DNA from 2 places in the Georgenia sp. Marseille-Q6866 genome. Region 1 is predicted to be linked to the other one. Evidence: riboswitches for the same ligand, from Rfam matches in the RefSeq annotation. Region 1 holds a riboswitch; the other holds the start of a gene.
What was found. Region 1 has a riboswitch for S-adenosylmethionine ahead of ACWPXV_RS15100 (hypothetical protein). Riboswitches for the same ligand answer to the same signal wherever they lie in the genome.
Positions count from the first base shown of each region.

Region 2: it holds a riboswitch for S-adenosylmethionine, as region 1 does, so the genes downstream of both, ACWPXV_RS06300 (methylenetetrahydrofolate reductase) here and ACWPXV_RS15100 (hypothetical protein) in region 1, are expected to answer to the same signal.

Region 1 is NZ_CBCOOR010000022.1:16,307-20,674, reverse strand. Features, by position in the region: gene ACWPXV_RS15105 (AAA family ATPase) at 1-541, shown strand, start outside; gene ACWPXV_RS15100 (hypothetical protein) at 607-1,581, opposite strand; SAM riboswitch class IV at 1,866-1,990, opposite strand; gene ACWPXV_RS15095 (DUF222 domain-containing protein) at 2,125-3,954, shown strand; gene ACWPXV_RS15090 (flavin reductase family protein) at 4,070-4,368, shown strand, end outside.
Region 2 is NZ_CBCOOR010000005.1:124,812-129,179, reverse strand. Features, by position in the region: gene ACWPXV_RS06315 (hypothetical protein) at 1-63, opposite strand, end outside; gene ACWPXV_RS06310 (hypothetical protein) at 192-743, opposite strand; gene ACWPXV_RS06305 (bactofilin family protein) at 820-1,395, opposite strand; SAM riboswitch class I at 1,579-1,673, shown strand; gene ACWPXV_RS06300 (methylenetetrahydrofolate reductase) at 1,726-2,598, shown strand; gene metE (5-methyltetrahydropteroyltriglutamate--homocysteine S-methyltransferase) at 2,595-4,368, shown strand, end outside.

The DNA of each region.
Region 1 (4,368 bases):
CCGCCTCTTCCACAACCACGCGCTCATCGAGCCGCTCTTGGAAGTGTTCGACTACGGCACGCCCCCGTTCACCCGGCTGCTCACCGAGTGGCGCGCACGGGTCGTCCAGGAGGCGGCCGTGGCGGGCACCGACCTGCTGCTCACCTACGTCTGGGGCCTGGACCTGCAGTCCGACCTCGACGAGCTGATCCAGCAGGTCCGTCCCTATGTCGAGGCGGGCGCCGAGGTGTCGTTCGTCGAGCTGGCGGCCGACCTCGACACACGCCTCGAGCGGAACCGGACCGAGCTGCGGCTCGCCGACAAGCGGTCCAAGCGGGACGTCGAGTGGTCCGACGCCAACGTCCGCGAGATGGAGCGGTTCGTCATGAACACCGGTCCCCGGCCCGACGGCGGCCCGCCCCTGCCGGGTACCCGTCTCCTCGCTCAGCACCGGCACCTGCGGCTCGACAACCGCGACCTCGCTCCTCACGAGGCGGCCGACCGCATCCTCACCTGGCTCGAGGGTCCCCACGAAGCGCTGCCCACCGCCCCACCGTCCTAGGTGTGGCCTCCTGGACCTTGGAGGACCAGGACTCCACACCTAGGCGGTCGGGCCGCGGTGCCGGCTCACGCCGGAACCGGCTGCGCCTCCGTGGTCGCCCCGGCGACCGACACCAGGCCACGGGCCTGGAGCGCCGGGATGATCCCCCGCAGCAGCCGCTGGACGTCGGCGGGGATGGAGCCGGGCAGGACGACGAAGCCATCCGCGGCACCGGCCTCGACCCACCGCTCGATGGTGGCGACGACGTCGCCCACCGTGCCGACGGCCTCGAGCGCACCCGACCACCCGGCGTCGCCGCCGGCGATGTCGGTGAGGAGGTCGGCGCGGGCGCGGGCGGACTCGTAGTCGGCGGCGATGACGGTGCGCAGGTCGACGAGGACGCGGACGGGGCCACGGCCTGCGGCACGCGCGGCGGAGCGGACGGCGAAGCGCAGCTCGCGCGCCCAGCTGAGGTCGGCCTCACGGAGGCGGACGACGTCGGCGAGCTCACCCGCGGCGGCGAGGTCGGCCTCCTCCTCGAGCGGGACGACGACGGTGGGGCGCTGGCTGGAGCGCGCCTCCGTGCTTCGGACGAGCTCCTCGAGGAGGTCGCCGAGCTGGGGCAGTGCGGCCACCGGCGCCTGCTCGCCGCGGGCCACCTGCAGGCCGGCCCACGAGCCGCTCTTGCGGTTGAACTGCGCGAGCTCGGCGGCCACGGCCGAGTCGGCGCGGCCGAGCTGGACGGTGGGCACGAGGCCCGTGCCGCCGGCGCTCGGGCTGATGCGGCGCGCGGCGATGACCGGGTCGAGCCAGGCGTTGGGGCGCGGTGCGGCGTCGGCGCGGAGCCGGAAGTCCTCGCCGAGCGTGACGAAGGAGACGCCACCCTTGTGGGCCGCACGGGCGTAGGAGGCGAGGCGGACGAGGTTGGCCTGCTCGGCGGGCAGGCCGGCAGCCGCCTCACGGTCGTGGGCGGGGGCGCCGAGGCCGGAGAGGTCGAGGGCGATCGTCGCCGTGGTCGAGGTCGTCGCGGTGGTACGGGTGGGCAGGAACGCAGCAGTCATGGCAGCACCTATCGAGGTCGCAGCGCCTGGGGCGCAGGGAAGGACGTGAGACCTGATACGCCGGATCCGGCGCCTGGCGTGTCACTCGCCGGCGGCTCGGGGGCTTGGATCAGGGGTGACGCGTCAGCGCGGCTCGCGCCGAGGGCGTCGCTTCCGTATGTCTCAGACCGACATACACGGACGACCGCACATGCACATGCTGCTGCCGCAACGGCTGGTGATCTGCCGGGGGCTGAGGTGCGTGGTCATCCTGGTACGTCCTTCGCGTGCTGGCACTCTCGCGGTGCGCTCCGTTGTCCCGACGGTCGCGGGACCAGGTCATCACCCGGGGCACCCACCGCACGTGGCGGGTTGCCGACCAGCAAGCCGGGGCTTAGCGCACTCGAGGTACGCACTGGTGCTCTGAACCTGTCGCAGACGCTAGCGGCGCCTCACTTCATGTGTCAACTGTCACGCGGTCGAATGTCAGTGGGCGGTCATACGGTGGAGTCATCAGGTTCACAGCACCGAGGTGGTGAGCGAGATGGCGGCGACGCAGGGCCAGTGGCTGAGCGCGGCCGACCTCGCCGGTCCCCGCCCTGGCTCGTGCTCGACGACGGCCCCGCCGAGCTCCCTCCCTTCCGCCCGACCCGCTCCCGCCCGGTGCCGGCCCTGACGAGCGTTGCGCCGAGGAGGTCCCACTCGAGGACGACGGCCCGCCCGAGCTCCTCCTCTCCTCCCGACCCTCTCTTCCCAGCAGGCCGGCGCGGGCACACGGACGACGACGACGGCGCAGAGCTGGGTGGCCTGCTCACCTCCCTGGCCCCGGGGCCAGCCCTGGCGGAGACTCTCGAGGCTCTCGACCCACGCACCGTCGACCTGTACGCGCTGGTGGAGATGGTCGCCGGCTACCAGCGGGTCGCCTCGTGGGCGGCCGCACGGGTCACCGAGCTCAGCGGTCTCCTCGCCGGGCGGCCCGGCATCAACCCGCACCACCCGCTCCCCGGCGGGAAGATCGCTGCCGACTCGGCCGCCGCCGAGCTCGCCCCGCGACTGGGGATCACGCGGTTCACGGCGCGGCGGATGGTCGAGCGCGCACGGCTCTTCCGGGACAAGCTCGACCAGACGGCGAACGCCCTCGAGCAGGGGCTCATCGACCCGGCCAAGGCGGCCGTGCTCACGCGTCACCTGGCGGAGCAGCCGGCGGACGTCGCCTGGGAGGTCCAGCGGGTCGTCCTGCCCGACGCCCCGCAACAGACCCCCAGCCAGCTCGCGCGTGCCGTGGAGAAGGCGATCATCGCGATCGACCCCAGCCGGGCGGTCCAGCGGCACCGCCGGGCGCGCGAGGAGCGGCGCGTGGACCACCCGCGGCCACTGCCCGACGGCATGGCCTCGATCCACGCGTTCCTTCCCGCCACCGACGCTGCGGGCTTCGACCTCGCCCTCGAGGCCGCTGCCCGCAGCGCCAAGGCGGCCGGGGACAGTCGCACCATCGACCAGCTGCGTGCCGACGTCCTCGCCCTCATGGGCCACACCGCGCTCGAGCAGGGCTACATCGGGCTGCCGGACATGAGTGACACGGACGCGGCCGCGGAAGCGGGCGACGAGGACTCCCGCGAGGTCGACGCCGACGACGGCGTGCCCACGGCCCCGTCGGCCGCGACCGGCACGCCGGACCTCCAGCCCGTGAGCGACTACCTGAGGATGCTCCACATGCCGGTGGGCACCATCGGCGGCAGGCGTGCGGTCATCCGGGTGGACGTGCCGCTGTCGGTCCTCGTTCTCCCACCGGAGACGCAGGGTGCCTTCCCCGCGTACGGCGAGTGCTGGGACCACCTCACCGGAGACACCGACGACGCCCCAGGGGCGAGCCCTGCCCACGACCCTCCAGGGGACAGCCCTGCCGACGACGGCCTGCTGCCGATGGCCGAGGTCGCCGAGCTCGAGGGCTACGGCCCCATCACCCCGGACGTCGCCCGCGCGCTGGCGATGAGCGCAGGCACCTGGCAGCGCATCGTCACCGACCCGCTGAGCGGGGAGGTCCTCGACGTCGGCCGCACCCGCTACCGCCCACCCGCCGCCCTGGCCGAGTTCGTCCGGGCCCGCGACCGCAGCTGCGTCATCCCGGGCTGCTCCACCCCGGCCCACAGCTGCGACCTCGACCACGTCGTCCCCTTCCCCGACGGCCCCACGAGCGCGTCCAACCTCGGTGCCGGGTGCCGACCGGACCACACCATCAAGACGCTCGGCCAGTTCCGCCTCGAGCACCTGGGAGGCGGCACCTTCCGCTGGATCACGCCGAGCGGTCACGTCTACCAGCGCGACCACCACGGCCGGGTGACCTGGGTGCGGACGGACACCGGCAGCATGGACGCCGCCGAGCCGCCCTTCTGAGACGGATGGCCTAGGTGCGTCCAGGGACTGGGAGGTCACACCCGCTGAGCGCCCACGGCGGGCACGCCTGGTCGACAATGGGGAGAGCCCCAGACTCGACCGCGAAGGACCGTTGATGACCGCCGAGCAGCCCGCCGCCCCCACCTCCCTGCCCGCGTCGGTGGACAGTGAGGAGTTCAAGGCCGTCTTCCGCCGCCACCCGGCAGGCGTCGCCGTCATCACCTGCGCCACCCCGGACGGGCCTGCCGGCTTCACCGCCACCTCGGTCATCTCCGTCGCCGCGAACCCCGCCATGCTGGCCTTCTCGGTGGCCGCGGGCTCCACCTCGCGCCGCATCCTCGACAGCGCCCCGAGCGTCGTCGTCAACTTCCTCAGCGAGGACCAGCAGGACCTCGCCCGCCGCTTCGCCGCCCG
Region 2 (4,368 bases), on a different contig from region 1:
GCAGCCCGTGATGAGCGCGCCGAGCAGCACGACGCCCGCGGCGCTCGCCGTCGCTCTTCTCATGGCGACACGCTAGTGGGCGGCGGTGCTCCGCCGTCGTGAGCTCCCCGGTTCACCTCATCCGGACGTGCGGGAAAGGCGGAGCTGAGAGGACAACCGGGTAGGTCAGCGCCAGCGGCAGATCGAGGCGGCTACGCGCCGGTCGCGTTCGCAGCGAGCCGGCCGAGCGCGGCTCTCCAGAAGTCCTTCCACTCGGCCACGGTGGCCGCGTCCGGGAGCCGGCCGTGCTGGACCGCGACCCGCACCTTGCCGGCGCCGGCGGCGAGCTCGACGACGACGCGCGCCTCGCCGTCGTCGTCCGTGAGCCGGGCACGCTTGGGCGGGCTGGCGCTCGCCAGCCGCCAGCCCGGCAGCCACGCCGCGCGCAGTGTGGCGTCGGCCAGGTGGGCGAAGACGTCCTCGGCGGGCAGGCCCACCGTCCTCGAGACGTTGGCGTCGAAGGTGCCGTCCGGGCGCTGCCCCGGCTGCCGCATCCCCCGTGCCTGCTCGTAGCCAACGGTGAGGCTCTGCGCCCACCAGCCGTCGACGCCGTGCTCGGTGACGAGCCACTCGGCGATCCGCTTGTGCGCCCACCCGTCCGCCCCGGCGGCGTCGAGCGCGGCGAACCACTCCTCGCGGGGGCGGCCGGTGGCGCCGGTGACCTTGTCCGCTCCGATGACCTCGTCGTGCCGTCTGGTGGCCATGGGCCCACGCTACGCGGCCCGGGGGACGGCGAAGCACCTCCACCCGCGTCCGGGGGAGGTGCTCACCGGCAGGGGCTCAGCGGCGCACGCGGCTCCCGGCGCCGCCCTCGCTGATGTCACCGTCGACCTTGGCGCCGCGGTAGACGTAGAGGTTGCCGTTGTCGCGCTCGTAGACGTTGCCGTCCACGCGGGCGGTGCCGTAGAGGTAGAGGTGGCCGCGGCCGGACTCCTTGACGTTGCCGTCCACCGTCCCGGCGACGTACACGGCGCCGTCGTGCAGCTCCTCGACGTTCCCGTCGACCGAACCACCGCGGTAGACGTGCACCAGGCCGGTGCTGCTCTCCTTGACGTTGCCGTCGACGTCGCCGTGTACCTGCACGGTGCCCGCGCCGGTCTCCTCGACGTTGCCGTCGACCTCGCCGGTGGCGGCGATGACGACGGAACCGGTCCCGACCTGGCGGAGGTTGCCCTCGACGGTCCCGCGGATGGTGACCGTGCCGTTGCGGACGGTGAGGTCGCCGTCGATCGTGCGCCCGGCGGCGAGCGTGAAGCTCCCGCTGCGGGTGACGTCGTCGGCCTGGGCCGCGGACGGGACGGCGACGAGCATGAGCCCGGCGGCGGTGCCGGCGGCAAGGGTGCGTCGGATGGTCATGGCGATGTCCTGTTCTCGAGGTCCTCCGGGCCGTCCCGGTGGATCGTCACCAGTTCAGCCTCGGCACGTGAGGTCACCGTGAGGAAGCGGTGAGAGCCGTCTCATCGACGGGGCCCGGACGGGGCTCGGGTCTCGCATGCCGGATGAGCCTTGCCCGTGCCGTGACCACGCCGCGACGATCCACTCACCATCCAGAGCGGCCGAGAGTCCTGGCTCGACGACGCCGCAGCAACCCCCCGTCACACGGGTGCGGGTGCTTCCGCCAGGCCCGATGGGAGAGACCTCTTGAGCACCGCTAGCCTCGTGACTGTGCCGCGTGGACGACCGACCGTGTCATTCGAGCTGTACCCGCCACGCACGCCCGCCAGCGAGGCGGCGGCGTGGGGGACGGTCGAGCGTCTGGCCGCCGCGGCCCCCGACTTCTTCTCGGTCACCTACGGCGCCTCCGGCTCCACCCGTGACTCCTCACGCACCCTCGTGCGCCGCATCCTCGCCGAGACCAGTGTCGCCCCGATCGCGCACCTCACCTGCGTCGGCTCCACCCGCGCCGAGCTCACGCAGTTCGTCGACGAGCTCATCGAGGACGGCGTCCGCGACTTCCTCGCGCTGCGCGGCGACCCACCGGCCGGGCAGCCGACATGGGTGCCGCAGCCCGACGGCGTCAACACCACCGCCGAGCTCGTCGCGCTCATCCGGGCGGCGGAGCTGGCGCGCTTCGGCACCACCGGGGCGCTGAGCGTCGCCGTCGCCGCCTACCCCGCCGGGGCCAGCCACACCCGCGCGCAGGACGTCGTCGCCCTGCGTGACAAGCAGGCGGCCGGTGCGGACTTCGCCATCACCCAGGTGTTCTACGACGTGGCCGCCTACGTCGGGCTGGTCGAGGAGGCCCGCGCCGCCGGGGTGGTGCTCCCGCTCGTCGCCGGCATCATCCCGATGACCGACCCCCGCCGGCTGCGCCGGCTGGCCCAGCTCACCGGCGTCCCGGTCCCCGAGGTGCTGCTCGACCGCCTCACCGCGGCCGCCGACGACGAGGAGCGCCACCGCATCGGCATCGACGCGACCATCGCGCTGGTGGACGACGTCGTCTCCGCTGGCGCCCCCGGCCTGCACCTGTTCACGTTCAACCAGTACCGGCCGGCTCTCGACGTCGTCGAGCGCCTCCGCCGCCCGCTGTCCACCACGAGCCCGAGGACGATCTCATGACCGACCCCACCGCACCCCAGCTGCCCGCCGCCACCATCCTCGGCTACCCGCGGATCGGACCACGCCGGGAGCTCAAGCGGGCGGTGGAGTCCTTCTGGGCCGGCCGCAGCGAGCTCGACGACCTCCAGATCGCGGCCGCCGAGCTGCGCCGCCGCCAGCGCGCCCGGCTCGTCGACCTCGGCCTCGCCCCGGACGACGCCTCCATCCCGGGCGACTTCACCTTCTACGACCAGGTGCTCGACACCGCCGTCACGCTCGGCGCCGTCCCGCCCCGGTTCGCGCACCTCCTCGACGACGACGGCGCCCTCGACCTGCCCGGCTACTTCACCGTGGCCCGGGGCGAGGGGGAGCGGCCGCCGCTGGAGATGACGAAGTGGTTCGACACGAACTACCACTACCTCGTCCCCGAGATCAGCCCGCAGACCCGGTTCCGACTGTCCGACGACCGCGTCGAGCGGCTCTTCCTCGAGGCGGCGGCCGAGGGGGTGACCACCCGTCCCGTCGTCGTCGGGCCGGTGACCTTCCTCCTGCTGAGCAAGGCCGTGGCCGCGGAGGACCCGGGCGACGGCGCCGCACCCGCGGCCGCGCCGCCGGAGGGCTTCACGCCGCTGGACCGTCTCGATGACGTCCTCCCCGCCTACGTCGACCTGCTCCACGCGCTCGGTGGCGTCGGGGCGCCGTGGCTGCAGCTCGAGGAGCCTGCCCTCGCGGTGGACTGGGGGGTGCCGCGCGAGCAGGTGCTGGCCGCCGTCGAGCGCGCCTACACCGTGCTGGCGGCGGAGACGACGCGGCCCGAGCGGCCCGCCCTCTTCGTCCCGGTCGCCTACGGGCCGGCGGAGGACGCGCTGCCCGTCCTCGCCCGGACCGGCGTCGAGGCCGTGGGCATCGACCTGGTCCGCGGCGGGGTGCCGTCCGGTGAGGTGCTCTCGCAGCTGGGGGACACCGTCGTCGTGGCGGGCGCTGTCGACGGACGCAACGTGTGGCGGACCGACCTGGACGCCGCGCTCGAGCGCCTGCAGGAGCTCGAGGCGGGACTGCCCGCCGGCGCCGCGCGTGACGGCGGCCTGTGCGTGGCCACCTCGACGTCCCTGCAGCACGTGCCCTACGACGTCGGCGCGGAGACGCGGCTCGACCCGCAGCTGAGCAGCTGGCTCGCCTTCGCCGACCAGAAGGTCGAGGAGGTCCTCGCGCTCGCGACGGCCCTCACCCAGGGCCGCGACGCCGCGAAGGGCGCCTTCGCGGCCGCCGCGGACCGCCGTCGCAGCCGCCTCGAGCACCCGGGTGTGCGGCGGGCGGACGTCCGCGACCGCGTCGCCGCGCTCACCGACGCGGACCGCAGCCGCGCCCCCTTCGCCGAGCGTGCGGCCGCGCAGGCCGAGGTCCTCGACCTCCCGCCCCTGCCGACGACGACGATCGGCTCCTTCCCGCAGACCGTCGAGATCCGCCGCGCGCGGGCCGCGTACGGCCGCGGCGAGCTGAGCGCCGAGCAGTACACGGCCGCGATGCGCGAGGAGATCGAGCGCGTCGTGCGGCTCCAGGAGGACCTGGGCCTGGACGTCCTCGTCCACGGGGAGCCCGAGCGCAACGACATGGTCCAGTACTTCGCCGAGAACCTCGAGGGCTTCGCGGTCACCGAGAACGGGTGGGTGCAGTCCTACGGGACCCGCTGCACGCGGCCCTCGATCCTCTGGGGTGACGTCGCGCGGCCCGCGCCGATCACCGTCGAGTGGTCCCGGCACGCCGCCTCGCTCACCGACAAGCCCGTCAAGG